Regions from separate parts of the Verrucosispora sp. WMMA2121 genome, predicted to be linked through region 2. Evidence: riboswitches for the same ligand, from Rfam matches in the RefSeq annotation. Region 2 holds a riboswitch; the other holds the start of a gene.
The links. A riboswitch is a leader RNA that binds a small molecule or an ion and turns the genes downstream of it on or off. The one in region 2 is predicted to bind cyclic di-AMP.
Positions count from the first base shown of each region.

Region 1: another riboswitch for cyclic di-AMP. It lies ahead of O7605_RS19445 (NlpC/P60 family protein); the one in region 2 lies ahead of O7605_RS02205 (coiled-coil domain-containing protein).

Region 1 is NZ_JAPZBH010000006.1:2,285,693-2,292,812, reverse strand. Features, by position in the region: gene O7605_RS19455 ((Fe-S)-binding protein) at 1-705, shown strand, start outside; gene O7605_RS19450 (C40 family peptidase) at 974-1,969, shown strand; cyclic di-AMP (ydaO/yuaA leader) riboswitch at 2,161-2,295, shown strand; gene O7605_RS19445 (NlpC/P60 family protein) at 2,308-3,342, shown strand; gene dcd (dCTP deaminase) at 3,355-3,933, opposite strand; gene O7605_RS19435 (pyridoxamine 5'-phosphate oxidase family protein) at 4,011-4,547, shown strand; gene O7605_RS19430 (zinc metalloprotease) at 4,616-5,620, opposite strand; tRNA gene O7605_RS19425 (tRNA-Gly) at 5,945-6,018, shown strand; gene O7605_RS19420 (e9imm peptide) at 6,133-6,384, shown strand; gene O7605_RS19415 (hypothetical protein) at 6,599-6,742, shown strand; gene O7605_RS19410 (hypothetical protein) at 7,066-7,120, opposite strand, start outside.
Region 2 is NZ_JAPZBH010000004.1:347,474-354,593, forward strand. Features, by position in the region: gene O7605_RS02195 (HelD family protein) at 1-922, shown strand, start outside; gene O7605_RS02200 (cation diffusion facilitator family transporter) at 1,006-1,923, shown strand; cyclic di-AMP (ydaO/yuaA leader) riboswitch at 2,076-2,207, shown strand; gene O7605_RS02205 (coiled-coil domain-containing protein) at 2,212-3,315, shown strand; gene O7605_RS02210 (1-phosphofructokinase family hexose kinase) at 3,532-4,512, shown strand; gene surE (5'/3'-nucleotidase SurE) at 4,509-5,333, shown strand; gene O7605_RS02220 (STAS domain-containing protein) at 5,361-5,726, opposite strand; gene O7605_RS02225 (hypothetical protein) at 6,063-6,215, shown strand; gene O7605_RS02230 (hypothetical protein) at 6,405-6,818, shown strand.

The sequences.
Region 1 (7,120 bases), on a different contig from region 2:
AACGAGGCCGGCGTCTCGTTCGCCATCCTCGGCGAGGGGGAGACCTGCTCCGGTGACCCGGCCCGCCGGATCGGCAACGAGTTCGTCTTCCAGATGCTGGCCCAGCAGAACGTCGAGACCCTGAACGAAGCGTTCGAGGGCCGGGAGAAGGCCAAGCGCAAGATCGTCGCAACGTGCCCGCACTGCTTCAACACCCTGGGCAACGAGTACGGCCAGCTGGGCGGCGAGTTCGAGGTGGTGCACCACACCCAGTTGCTGGCCCACCTGGTCGCCACCGGCAAGCTCACCCCGGTGCAGCCGGTCGACGGCGGCGTCACCTACCACGACCCGTGTTACCTGGGCCGGCACAACCGGGTATTCAGCCCGCCGCGCGAGGTGCTGGGCAGCGCGATCGAGGGTGAGCTGACCGAGATGCCGCGTAACAGCGAGCGCTCCTTCTGCTGCGGTGCGGGTGGTGCCCGCATGTGGATGGAGGAGCGCATCGGCAAGCGGATCAACGTGGACCGGGTCGAGGAGGCCATGTCCACCGGGGCGAGGACGGTCGCCGTCGGTTGTCCGTTCTGTTCGACGATGCTCACCGACGGGGTGAACGGCAAGGGTGCCGGAGAACAGGTCGAGGTCATCGACGTGGCCAGCGTTCTGCTCCGCTCGGTCAAGCCCGAGCAGGTCGGCGGCGCCGAGGAGACCACGCCGGTGGCCGGCTGACCGGCCCGGACGCACCGGGCGGGGCGGCACCCCTATCCAGTGCCGCCCCGCCCGGTTTTGTATTGGCGTACGTGACTATAACGAATCGGCCGACACCCTTAGTGTGCGTACCGTCGCGCAAAGGTGAATGAGCCGTTGGTCGCCTTGATTCCCCACCTACCGTTCCCTAATGTGGGGCACCGACCGCCATGGGTCGTCGGATCCCGCCACTTACCTCTCGCGGGACGCCCGGTGGTCGGTTGCAAAGGAGACGCTGCCGGTGGCAACCATGCCCCTCCATCGTCGTGCGCCGGGACGATCCCGTCCGGGTGGCCTGCGTAGGGCCGCCCGCGGGCTGGTCGTCCTGGTAGCCGCCGCCGCGGTCGGTGCCGGCCTGCTCGCCGCCCCCGCGTACGCCGAGCCCTCGGTCGACGAGATCGAGGCCCAGATCGACAAGCAGTGGCAGAAGCTGGAGCCCACCATCGAGCAGTACAACAAGGTGCGCTCCCAGCTGCGGGTCAACAAGCAGAAGTCGAAGAGCCTGGAGAAGAAGATCCAGCCGCTGGCCCTGGAGACCGAGCTGGCGATGAACCGGGTGGCCGACCTCGCCTCCCGCTACTACATGACCGGCCCGTCCAAGGAGATCGGTGTCGTCCTGCTCAACTCGAAGCCGAACGAGCTCGGCGAGCAGATGGCCTTCCTCGACCGGCTCGCCTCGCAGGAGCGCCGCGAGCTCGAAGGCGTCATGAAGATCCGCAAGAAGTACGACGACCAGAAGGCCAAGCTCGACGCCCTGATCGCCGACCAGGAGGCGAAGCAGAAGCAGCTGGCGGCGAAGAAGAAGCAGATCGACGCCGAGATCAAGCGGCTGGAGAGGTCGCTGCCGGTGACCACGGTGAAGACCACCAACTGCCCGACCATCAACGGTGTGGTCAGCGACGCCGCCCGCACGGCCATCCGGACCGCGTGCGCCCAGGTCGGCAAGCCGTACGTCTGGGGCGCCACCGGCCCGAACTCGTTCGACTGCTCGGGTCTGACCCAGTACGCGTACAAGGCCGCGGGCATCTACCTCACCCACTTCACCGGTGCCCAGTGGAACGAGGGCAAGGCCGTCTCCCGCGCCGACGCCCGTCCCGGCGATCTGGTCTTCTTCCGCAGCGACGTGAGTCACGTCGGGTTGTACCTGGGCAACAACCAGATGGTGCACGCGGCTCGCGCCGGCAAGCCGGTGAACGTCTCGCCCATCACGACCATGCCGGTCGCCGGTTTCCGCCGACCCGGCTGAGCCGCCACCGCGTCCGCTGAGCGGTCGCGCAGGAACGCCCGAGGGCCCCCGGTCAAGTCGACGGGGGCCCTCGCCACTGTCGGATGTAAGCACCCACAGTGACGGTGTGGATCTGTTGCGTATCGACGCCGATCGTCCCTACGCTGGGCAATCGTCGGCCGCTGGCAGGTCCGCCCAGCCCGGGCGGTAACGGTCCGACACCGCCGAATCGCTCGTCAGCGAGCCGGGGAACCAGGTACCCGGGGTGAATCCGTGCCGGTCACGGTAGGGCGCCCCTTCCCGCCCGAACCCGTCAGCTAACCCGGTAGGCGGTAGCGGAAGAAGGAGTGCTGAGCCCGGTGGCAGACCATGCCCCGCGGCCACCGTCGTCGCCGCCGGCAATGCCCGGCCGATCGACGGACTCGCCGCGTTCCAGCTGGTACCGCTGCATCATCGCTGGCCTGGCCGCGACCGCCGTGATGCTGGTCGGCGGCACGACGGAGGCCCGGGCCGAGCCCACGGTCGCCGACATCGAGCGCCAGATCGACGAGGACTGGAATCGGCTCGAACCCGTCATCGAGCAGCACAACGCGACCCGGCAGGACCTGGCCGGCAAGCGGCGGGAGGCGGACGCGCTGGCCGCCAGGATGGCACCGCTGCAACGCCAGGTGGCCGAGGCCATGGACCGGGTCGGCAAGCTCGCTGCCCGCGCGTACAAGGGCGAACAGGTCCGCTTCGTCAACACGCTGCTCGGTAGCCGGTCGCCGGGCGAGGTGGTCGAGCAGCTCGGCCTGCTCGACCGGTACGCCCGCGTGCAGCAGCAGGACGTGCGGCACGCGAGCGAACTGCGCGACGAACTCGCCGAGACCAAGGCCGGCCTGGACCGCACGATCGGCGAGCTGACCCGCACCGAGGCCGATCTCGCCGAGCGGCGGCGACGAATCGACGCCGAGATCGACAGGTTGCAGCGGCTCCGGCTGCGGGCGTACGGGAAGGGTGGTGGTGGCCCGCTACGGCCGGCGCCCTGCCCGGCCAGCTACCCGGGCGGAGCGGCCGGCGAGGCGGTCACCTTCGCCTGCGCCCAGATCGGCAAGCCGTACTCCTGGGGCGCCGAGGGGCCCGATGCGTACGACTGTTCCGGGCTGATGTTGGCCGCCTGGTCGCGGGCCGGTGTCGCACTGCCGCACAACGCGGCGCGGCAGCGTCGGGTCACCAAGTCGGTAAGCCGTGGCGCGCTGCGCCCCGGCGACCTGGTCTTCTACTACCGGGACCTGCACCATGTCGGGATGTACGTCGGCGGCGGCTGGGTGGTGCACGCCTCCCGGGCGGGTCAACCGGTCAAGATGAAGCGGCTGGACAACAGCCCGGTGCACAGTTTCGGCCGGCCCGGCTGAGGATCGCCGGTATCAGCGGGTGGGCCACGTGCGCCAGCTCTGCCAGGCACGACTGGGCGTCGGGCCGCGCTGACCCTGGTAGCGGGAACCGTAGACGGCCGAGCCGTACGGGTGCTCGGCCGGTGAGGAGAGCCGGAAGATACAGAGCTGCCCGATCTTCATCCCGGGCCAGAGGGTGATCGGCAGGTTTGCCACGTTGGACAGTTCCAGGGTGACGTGACCGGAGAAGCCGGGGTCGATGAAGCCGGCGGTGGAGTGGGTGAGCAGGCCGAGTCGTCCCAGGCTGGACTTGCCTTCGAGGCGGCCGGCGAGCTGGTCGCCCAGCGAGATGACCTCGAGCGTGGAGGCGAGTACGAACTCGCCCGGGTGCAGCACGAACGCCTGGCCGTCGGGCACCTCGACGGCCGAGGTGAGGTCGTCCTGCCGGGTTGCCGGGTCGATGTGGGTGTAGAGGTGGTTGTTGAAGACCCGGAAGAGTTTGTCCAGACGTACGTCGATGCTGGAGGGCTGCACCAGGGTGGGCTCGAACGGTTCGAGCGCCAGGGTGCCCGCCTTGATCTCGGAGACCAGGTCGCGGTCGGAGAGCAGCATCGCCACACCATAGCTGCCGGTATGTGACACGCGTGTCGGACTACCCGCTTCGAACGTGTGTTCGATAGGATGTCGGCATGGCTTCCTGGTCCGAATTCGCCGCTGACGAGCCTCGACTCGCCAACGGGATCCGCCTTCTCATGCAGCAGTACGGCCCGGGCTTCGGCTACCTGGCCACGGTCCGCGCCGACGGCGGACCCCGGGTGCACCCGGTCTCCCCGGTGATCACCGACGACGGTCTCTACTGCTTCGTCATCGACTCACCGAAGCGGCGCGACCTGGAACGCGACGGTCGTTACGCGCTGCACTCGTTCCCGCCGGAGGAGAGCGACGACGAGGCGTACGTGGCCGGGCGGGCCCGGCCCGTCACCGACGACGCCACCGTCGCCCGGCTGGCGTTCGCGGCGCGGGCCGCCCCGCACGCCGACTGGCGCCTGTTCGAGTTCACCGTCGACGTGGCGATGTTGGCTCGACGGGAGCAGTCGGTGGCTGGGCCGAGCGAGCTGGCGTCGCATCCGGCGGTCCAGGTCTGGCTCGACCCGGCGGGCGCCACACCCCAGGCCACGCGCCCGGTGCCGGCCCACTCCGGGCGGCATCACCGCCGCGCCGCCTGACCCACACGCGCAGGTGCCGGCCCCGTCCGACGGAGCCGGCACCCGCGGTACGCGGTGCGACGCTCGCGCTACGCCGCGCGGTAGGAGTTCCAGGCGTTGATCATGCGGGTGGCCTGGCCCGAGGTGAACTGGTACATGCAGCCGTCGTACGAGTAGTCCATGAAGTTCGTGATCGGGTCGAGGCCCGAGCTTGAGCAGGTGTCCCGGCCGGTCGGGCAGCCGCTGGCCGGCGAGGCCTCGGCCGGGGTGTCCGACACCTGGTCACCGCTGCCCGAGCAGCCGCCCTGGAAGGTGTGGTAGAGGTTCAGCCAGTGGCCGACCTCGTGGGTGCCGGTGTCACCCTGGTTGTAGTTGGTGGCGGTGCCACCGGGCAGTGACTCGCTGAGCACCACCACGCCATCCATCACGTTCAGGTTGCGCTGCGGGAAGGTCGCCCAGCCGAGCAGGTTGTTGCTGAGCGCGCCGAGGTAGATGTTGAGCGTCGCCTTGTTGCCCTGCCGCAGCTGGGTCTTCATCTGCCGCTCGGCCGACGAGCCCTGCCGGATCGGGTACCACGACGAGTTGGTCACCCGGTTGATGCTCTGCAACTGGAACGCGAAGGCGGTCGCGGCGCCACCCGTCGCACCGCTGAACGACTGGTTGAGCACGTTGATCTGGGACTGGATCATCGAGTCGGGGATGTTTCCGCCGGCCCGGGTCGTGTCCCGGCGAATCACGTGCACCACGACCGGGATGGTGACCGAGGCCGCAGCGGCCTGGGCGCTCAATGCGCGTTGGCCAACTCGCTTGGCGCGCTCTTGCAGGATGTCGGCGAACTCGGCCTCGCGTTGGTGCACCTGGGCGAGGGTCAGCTGGTTCGGATCGTGCTTGACGGCGCTGCCACCCTTGGCCCGGGCCAGGGTGCCCGTCTGATCCTCACACACCTCGTCGGCTGTGAAGGCGGCCGCCGCCGGGCTCGCGGTCGTGGTGGCGGCCGGCAGGAGGCCGACCGTGGCCACGCCGAGCACCAGTGCGAGCGACGTCGATGCGATGCCGGCCGTACGCCGGTTCAGCAGGACGGGACGCAGTCCCATATGCCCACCTCTTTCTGGCGACGCGACCGGGGGTTGTGTCGCGTCGTGCGGAAAACGTGGGGCAGACGTTACAACCGATAGACAGATTTGAACATGGCCATATGTTGCGGTGATGAAACTTCTTCCCGGCCCATCCTCGGGGTCGGGAGCTCCCCGACGTCACCGAGATCCGTGCAGCAGTGGACGTGGCGCTGCCTCCGGCGGGTCGTCCGCAGGAACTTGGGGTATTTGCCGGGAAGTTGCCTTCTTCGCGGACGACCCGCCCGCCCGAGCGGAGCCCCTGGGTGCGTCGGCCTGGTTGACTCGGGTAGAGTGATCCCGCTCGCGGGTGTAGTTCAATGGCAGAACATCAGCTTCCCAAGCTGACAGTGCGGGTTCGATTCCCGTCACCCGCTCCAACGCGAAGGCCCTGGCCAGGACGGCAGTCCCAGCCGGGGCCTGCGATGTTCCAAGGTCAAGGATCACGTGGCGTGCCAGTGCCGTGCCATTAGCCCCGGTCGGAGGAGGGCGGCTTGCCTGCGAAGCTGACCCGAGATGAGGCGATCCACCTCGTTGGTCGGATCATGCGGCTCGACTACGCGGACGACGCCGAGCTGAACGACTGGCTGGACCGGCTCGAACGTGACCTGGGCTACCCGGACATCTCGGACCTGATCTTCACGGTCGCGCCGGAGTTGACGCCGGCCGAGGTCGTCGACCGAGCCAGCGCCTACCAACCGATCCCGATGCGGTCGACAGCATGGACGGAGCCCCCGACCCGCTAGGTTCACAGGTCGCCTCGCTCCTTGCCTTTCTTGCCGGCTCAGCGCGCCCGTGCGTGCGCCTGAATCCGTTCAGCGCCAGCCAGAGGCAGCCGGCGCCCGCCGGCATGAGTAGCAGCCGCACCGCTCCGCCAGCGGCACCCTCCACCCCGATCAGGACGATGCCGATTAAGGCTAGGACAGTGGTCAGCGTGGAGACCCGGCGTTCAACGGCCAAGTGCGTGAACAGCGCGGCAAGACCGACGATGAGGAATATCGGCCCGATCTCGTACAGCACAAGCCGCACACCGGCAACACTGAACGCCCGTTGGAACAGCTCGTGCATGTGTGCGCGGTCGGAGGCGGCAAGACCAACAACTAGATCGACAATCATTTGACCAGCGATAGCCGCGATGCCGGCCGCCGCAGCACCCGCGCTGAGGATGGCCACGACCTTGCCACCGCCGGGTTGCGCTCGTATCCGCCGGTACAGCTCAGCCACGATGATCCCGAACAGGGCGTAGCTGATGAGCCATGTTGAGTGCGCCAATGCCCAGCCCACGCCGGTGCTGCGGTTTGCACCCAGCCGCATGACGGTCCAGCCGGCGAGGACACCGACGGGTGCCAGGGCGAATGCGAAGTTCGTCAGGCGGTTTCCTGCTGCGGGCTGAGCATCCAGGCGACGTGGCCGTGCCGTCGCGGCGGTCATTCGGCGTCCTTGAGGACTCGCTCCATCACGGCCATCCGCAGGTTCATCTCG
Region 2 (7,120 bases):
CTGGTTGGCCGATCCGCAGCGGTTGCGCCGGTACGGCGCGGGACTGCTCTCGGGTGCCGAGATCCGGCTGCTCGGCTCGGCGTACCAGGGGTTGGCCACGGACGGTCTGACCGTCGCCGACGTCGCGCTGCTGGACGAGCTGGACGCGCTGCTCGGCAAGCCGATGCGCGCCGCCCGCCCGAAGCGGGACCCGTTCCAGCTGGCCGGTGGGGTACGCGAGCTGAGCACGTTCGCGGACCGGCAGCGGGCCGCCCGGCAGGCCGCTCGGGAGCGCCCGGAGGACTACCGCGACTACGCCCACCTGGTGGTCGACGAGTCCCAGGACGTCTCACCGATGCAGTGGCGGATGGTGGGCCGGCGCGGCCGGTTGGCGTCCTGGACGGTGGTGGGCGACCCGGCGCAGACCGCGTGGACGGGGGATCCGCAGGAGTTGGCCCGGGCCCGTGACCAGGCGCTGGGTCGCCGTCGTCGGCACCGCTTCACCCTCACCACGAACTACCGGAACTCGGCCGAGATCTTCGCGGTGGCGGCGGCCGAGATCCGGCGGGCGTACCCCGATCTCGCGCTGCCCACCGCGGTCCGCTCCACCGGGATCGATCCGGTGCGGCTCGTGGTGCCGGCCCCCGATCTGGAGGCGACCGTCGTGACGGCCGCCAGCGCCCTGCTCGGCGAGGTGGAGGGCACCGTCGGGGTGATCACCCCGGTGCCCCGACGGGACCGGGTCGCGGCCTGGCTGGGGGCGCGTGGCGGCGATCGGTTGCAGGTGGTGACCAGCCTGGAGGCCAAGGGCATGGAGTACGACGGGGTGGTGCTGGTCGCCCCGGCGGAGATCCGGGCGGAGCCCGGGTCCGGTGTCCGTACTCTCTACGTCGCGCTGTCCCGGGCCACCCAGCGGCTGACCACCGTGGACCCGACCGGGTAGCGATCGCGAGGCCGGACGGTTGCACTCATAGCGATGTTGGCATAGGTCCGTCCCCGGCTCGCCGGACGACGGAAGGTGTCTGGGTGGGCGCCGGCCATGACCACCACCACGCTGCGGTGTCGACCGCCGCGCGCCGCCACTCCGGCCGGCTGTGGGCAGCGTTCGCCCTGCTCGGTGCGCTGACGGTGATCGAGGCGGTCACCGCGTTGCGGACCGGTTCGCTGGCCCTGCTCTCCGACGCCGGACACATGTTCACCGATGTGCTGGGCATCGGGATGGCCCTCGCGGCCGTGGCCGCCACCCGGCGGGCCGACACCGATCCGCAACGCACCTTCGGGCTCTACCGGCTGGAGGTGCTCGCGGCCCTGGCCAACGCGGTACTGCTCTCGGGCGTCGCGGTGTACGTGCTGGTCGAGGCGGTACGTCGCTTCGGGGATCCGCCCGAGGTGCTCGCCGGCCCGGTTCTGGTGGTGGCGGCGCTCGGCCTGCTCGCCAACCTCGCCGCGTTCGCACTGTTGCGTCCGGGCGCGCGGGAGAGCATCAACCTGCGGGGGGCCTACCTGGAGGTGCTGGCGGACCTGCTGGGCTCACTGGGGGTGATCGCGGCCGCCCTGCTGATCGCGGTGACCGAGTGGTGGTGGGCCGATCCGGTGGTGGCGGTCGCGATCGCCGTGTTCATCCTGCCCCGGACCTGGCGCCTGGGCCGGGCGGCGGTACGCATCCTGGTCCAGGCCGCACCGGAACACCTGCAGGTCACCGCCGTGCACGACCGGCTGGCCGCGGTGCCGGGCGTGGCCGGCGTCCACGACCTGCACGTCTGGACGTTGACCTCCGGCATGGAGGTCGCCTCCGCACACCTGACCGTCAGGCCGGACGCCGATGTCGGCACCGTCCTGGCGGCGGCCCGTTCGGCGCTGCACGAGGACTTCCAGATCGAGCACGCGACCCTCCAGGTCGAGCCGCGCACCGACCCCGGGGGTTGCGGGGCGGTGCGGTGGTGACCAGGCCAATCGGGGAAAAGTAGGTTGTTGTCCGATTTGCTCTGGTTCACTAGTCAACAACCGAACACCAGCAGTAACAGCAGCTGCACCGGTCACGTGCGCACCGGTAGGCTCTGACCCGGCCATCGCCAGGCGGCACCCACCGGTGCCGGCGGCGGCCGCCGCCTAATCGCCCGCCAGGGCGAACCGGGGAACCATGTTCCTGGGGTGTATCCGCGCCAGCGGTAGGGATCTTCCGTCCCGAACCCGTCAGCTAACCCGGTCGGCGGCTGACGGAAGGACATGTGCATGCCAGCAGTGGCAACGGTAAGACCGGCCGCCCGTACGGCGGCCCTGATCGCCGCCGCGCTCGCCCTCACCCTCGGCGTCGCGCTGGCTCCCTTCTCCCCAGCGACCGCCGCGCCGCAGGGGTTGCGGGCGGCGGCACCGGGAGATGTGGACGACGAGGGTGGCACCCCGGCACTACGGGCCCAGCTGGAGGCTGCCAGCAAGGGCTACCTCGACGCCAAGACCGCGCTCGACCGCTCGGTGAAGCGGCAGAAGAAGCTGGCCGAACGGCTCAAGACGACCGAGAGCCAGGTCGCCGAGCGCGGTACCAACGTCGCCGAGATTGCCGCGCAGGCGTACCGCACCGGACGGCTGGGTGCCGCTTCGGCGCTGCTCAACAGCGGGTCACCGGCCGGTTTCATGGATCGGGCGGCGGCGCTGGACGCGGTGGCCGCGAACGAGGACCGCGCGCTGCGGGAACTCCAGACCGCCCGGGACGAGGTCAGCGCCACCAAGCAGGCCCTGGACGCGGAAATCCAGGAGCAGCGCAAGCAGGTGGCCGTGATGGCCAAGCGCAAGGACCAGGCCGAGCGGGCGTTGACCGTGGCCATCGAGCGGGACGAGGCGGCCGAGCGGGCCAGGGCTGCCGAACGGGCCGCCCGGTCACCGTCGCGTAGCGGCGGGTCGAGCCCCACCGCCAAGCCGGCTCCGCGCAACTCCGACGGGTCGTGGCCCTCGGAGTCGTGCAGCGTCAACGACCCCACCCCGGCCAACGGCTGCATCACCCCACGCACCCTGCACGCGTTGAAGCAGGCCAAGTCGGCCGGCTTCACCCGGTACGTCTCCTGCTACCGCTCCGGCGGCTCGGGCGAGCACCCGAAGGGTCGGGCCTGCGACTTCGCGGCCCAGAAGAACGGCTTCGGCGGGGACGCGACCGGCGGTGACCGCTCGTACGGCAACAACCTGGCGGCGTACTTCGTCAACAACGCCGACCGGCTCGCGGTGCTCTACGTGATCTGGTACAGGCAGATCTGGTTGCCCAGCAGCGGCTGGAAGTCGTACAGCGGTGCCCGCGGCGACCCGTCCAGCGACCACACCAACCACGTCCACCTGTCGGTGTACTGACCTCCTCGTCGCGCCGGGTGAACCGCTCTTCACGAGCGGTTCACCCGGCGTTGCGTTTTCCGGTCGGCCGGCGGGGCACCGTCCCTTCGGCACGCGTCGACGCGTCTCGTTGGATACCGTCGTACCAGGAAGCGGTATTTGTCCGCTAGCGGGAGGAACGCCCATGGACGAGCGAATCGCCAGGCCCGGCGACGGTACGGACGACGGAGTGCGTTCGTGAGCGGCCGCGTCATGATCTTCGCGCCGACCCCCCTGCTGACCGTCACCATCGACCAGCCGAGCGACGCGCCGGAGCTGCACCTGCACCCGGGCGGGCAGGGGGTGTGGCAGGCCAGGATGGTGCTGTCCCTCGGCGTGGAGGTGGTGCTCTGCGCGGCACTCGGCGGCGAGGTCGGGCAGGTGCTGGAGCCGTTGCTGGTCAGCGAGGGAGTCGATCTCAAGGTGGTGGCCCGCGACTCCGGCGGCACCGGCGGATACGTGCATGACCGCCGCGAAGGTACCCGTCGGGAGGTCGTCGACGTGATCGGCCAACCGCTGAGCCGGCACGAGCTGGACGAGTTGTACAACCTCGCGCTCGGCGAGGGCCTGCGCGCTCCGGTGAGCGTGTTGAGCGGGCCGAACCATCCGTCCCTGGTCCCCGCCGACCTCTACCGGCGCTTTGCCGCCGATCTCGGCGCCAACGGCGGCCGAGTGGTGGTGGACCTCTGCGGCGAGCATCTGACGGCCGTCCTGGACAGCGGGGTCTTCTTCCTCAAGATCAGTCACGAGGAACTGCTCGCCGACGGCCGGGCTGCGGGCGACGACGAGGAGCAGCTCACCCGCGCCATGTACGACCTGCACGCCTCGGGCGCCGAGAACGTCGTGGTCAGTCGGGCCGACAAACCGGCGTTGGCGCTTGTCGACGGCGAGGTGTTCGAGGTGCTGATGCCGCGGCTGGAGGCGGCCGACCCACGCGGGGCGGGCGACTCGATGACCGCCGGGGTGGCCGCCGTGGTGGCCCGGGGCGGCGATGTGCGCACGGCGATCCGCACCGGCGCGGCGGCCGGCGCACTCAACGTCACCCGGCACGGCCTCGGCACCGGCCGACTCGACTCGATCAACGGCCTCGTCGACCGGGTCCGACTCGAACCGGCGGGCAGCCGTCCGCAGGAGCGGACCACCCCCGACGAACTGGCGCAACGGGCGGGTGGCCGGTGAGGCTACGGGTCCTGATCACCAACGATGACGGGATCGCCGCGCCGGGCATTCAGGCGCTGGCCCGGGCGGCCGTCGACCGGGGCCTGGACGTGGTGGTGGCCGCCCCGCTGGAGGAGGCCAGCGGCACCAGCGCCGCGATGAGCGCGATGGAGCAGGACGGGCAGGTGGTGGTCCGCGAGCATCCGCTGCCGGAACTCGACGGCGTGCCGGCGTTCGGCGTCGGTGGCTCACCCGGATTCATCGCGCTCATCGCCGTGCACGGTGCCTTCGGACCGCCGCCGTCGGTGCTGCTGTCGGGCATCAACCGGGGCGCCAACGCGGGACGCGCGGTGCTGCACTCCGGCACGGTGGGAGCCGCCTTCACCGCCGCCGCGAACGGCTGCCGGGCGATGGCGGTCTCGCTGGACGTGCTCTCGGCCGGTGAGGCGACCGCGGCCAGCGGCGGTGCCGCGGTGGCGGCTGCCGCCCGGGTACGCGACGCCGAACGGAACTGGGCCACCGCCGCCCGGGTCGCTCTGGACCTGCTGCCCCGGCTGACCGCGGCGCCGACGGAGAGCGTCCTGAACGTCAACTCGCCGGATCTACCGCTGGGTCGGCTGCGCGGGGTACGCCGGGCCACCCTGGCGACCTTCGGCCAGGTGCAGATGACCGTCGCCGAGTCCGGGCACGGCTTCGTACGCACGTCGTTGGAGGAGCCGGGCCAGGCGGTACAGCCCGGCACGGACCTGGCTCTGCTCGCCGACGGTTACGCCTCGGTGACCGCGGTGCGGGCGATCACCGAGGTGGCTGACGTGGACCTGTCCGGCATCGACGGGGAGTGACCCGGCCCGTCGGCCGGTCGGGGCGGGTCAGGCCCCGGGGACCACCTCGGAGGCCGTGGCGGCCCCGGCGTAATAGGGCTCGGGCGCGCCGAAGAGACCGAGCAGACCGGTCACCCAGAGCTGCCGGTGGACGAACCGGCTCGGCTCGGTGACGATCAGCTTCACTCCGCTGACCTCGGCGGTCTGGAACCCGGCGACCATGGCGCTGATGCCCACCGAGTCGATGAAGGTGACCAGCCGCATGTTGAGCTCGATCCGGGCCGGCCGCCCCTTGGCCAGCACCTCGGCGATGGCCTCTTTCACCTCGTACGCGGTGTCGACGTCGATCTCGCCTCGAGGGGCGATCTCGATGACACCACCGGGCCGAACCGTCTGCAGGATCGACAGGCTCACGCGAGCACCTCCACTCGCCCGTACGACGGGCGCCTCATCAGTACGCGGGCCGCGACCGACAGTATTCCTTCAACCGCCTCGGTCGCCACCCCTCGGGATGAGCAATTCACGGACAGGGGCAGGGCAAATCACCCATATCCGAACTTTATTGGCTTTATCACTTGGCGCTCGGGCATGCCGACGCCGCCGAACCAGGGTAGCGGGCCGAGGCCACCCCCGTCGTTTCCCGCTGGTGCCGGCGTGCCCCGCGAGAACCGGTCTGACCTGCGCGCGACGGACGAGGGTGGCGCGGTGTGCCTAGCATCACGGGTGACCCCTATGACGGGAGGACCCATCATGCTTCGCAGACTCGCCGCGCTCGCCGGTGTCGGTGCCCTGCTCGCCCTCGTGCTGGCCTGCGGATTCGGCGGGGGTGACGGTGACGACGACGACGATGACGACGACTTCGCCTTCGCCCGGCCAGCGGCGGTGGCGGTGGTCACCGGCTGACCCGGCCCGAGCCGGCTGCGGAGCGCACCCGGAGCATGCGCCGATTCCTCGGGGCCGGACGACAGCAGCTGAGGGTTTGCGGCCCGGCCGGTGGGGGCACAGCCTCCGATGCGAACCGCCACCGGCCGGACAACGCCGCCGACAGCTGATGCGCGCACCGGCTCCGGCTCTGTCGAGGAGGGAACCATCATGTTCGGAACACATCTGCTGGACCGCCGTAGCAAGCCGGAGCGGATCGCGGACCAGGCGTGGCAACACCTCGTCTCAGCGGTGAACAGCGCGGGCGACAGCATCCGCGACACCGCCCGCACCGCCCGCCACAGCTCCGCCGGTCTCGCCGGTGACGCCGGGGACCTGGTCGAGTCGGCCGCCGAAGAGGCCCGGCACCGCGCCAGCCTCGCCTTCGACGCGCTCGCCGGACGCCGGCCGGCGCTGCCGTGGACGTTGCTGATCGGTGCCGCCCTGGTCGGTGCGGCGGTCGGCTGGGCGGCCGGCACCGCCGCACGCGCCGCCGGAAGTCGTGACCGGGCCATGGAGGACATCGAGTTCGTCGACGTGGACCGACCCGACTCCCCCGCCGACCCCACCGCACCCGTCAACTGACGCATCCGGTGACGACGGGCCCCACCGACCGACGAGGCCGGGCGGGGCCCGTCGTGCTTCCCGACCGGCACCCTCACCAGCGAGCGCGGACGTCGGCCCGAGGCACCGTGTGTCGCCGGAACTGTCTCGGCCGCCGGCAGGGTCGTCGACGCCGTTCCTCGTCCGATCCGGGTGAGGCAGCCTCATCCGCACACCCACCAGGCTCGGTCGTGGCGGACCTGGCCAGCCGACCCGGACACGGGTCGCGCGCCGGGGCCTGCCTGGGCCGGACCCGGCGCGGGTTCTGCGCCCGGATCTGCCTG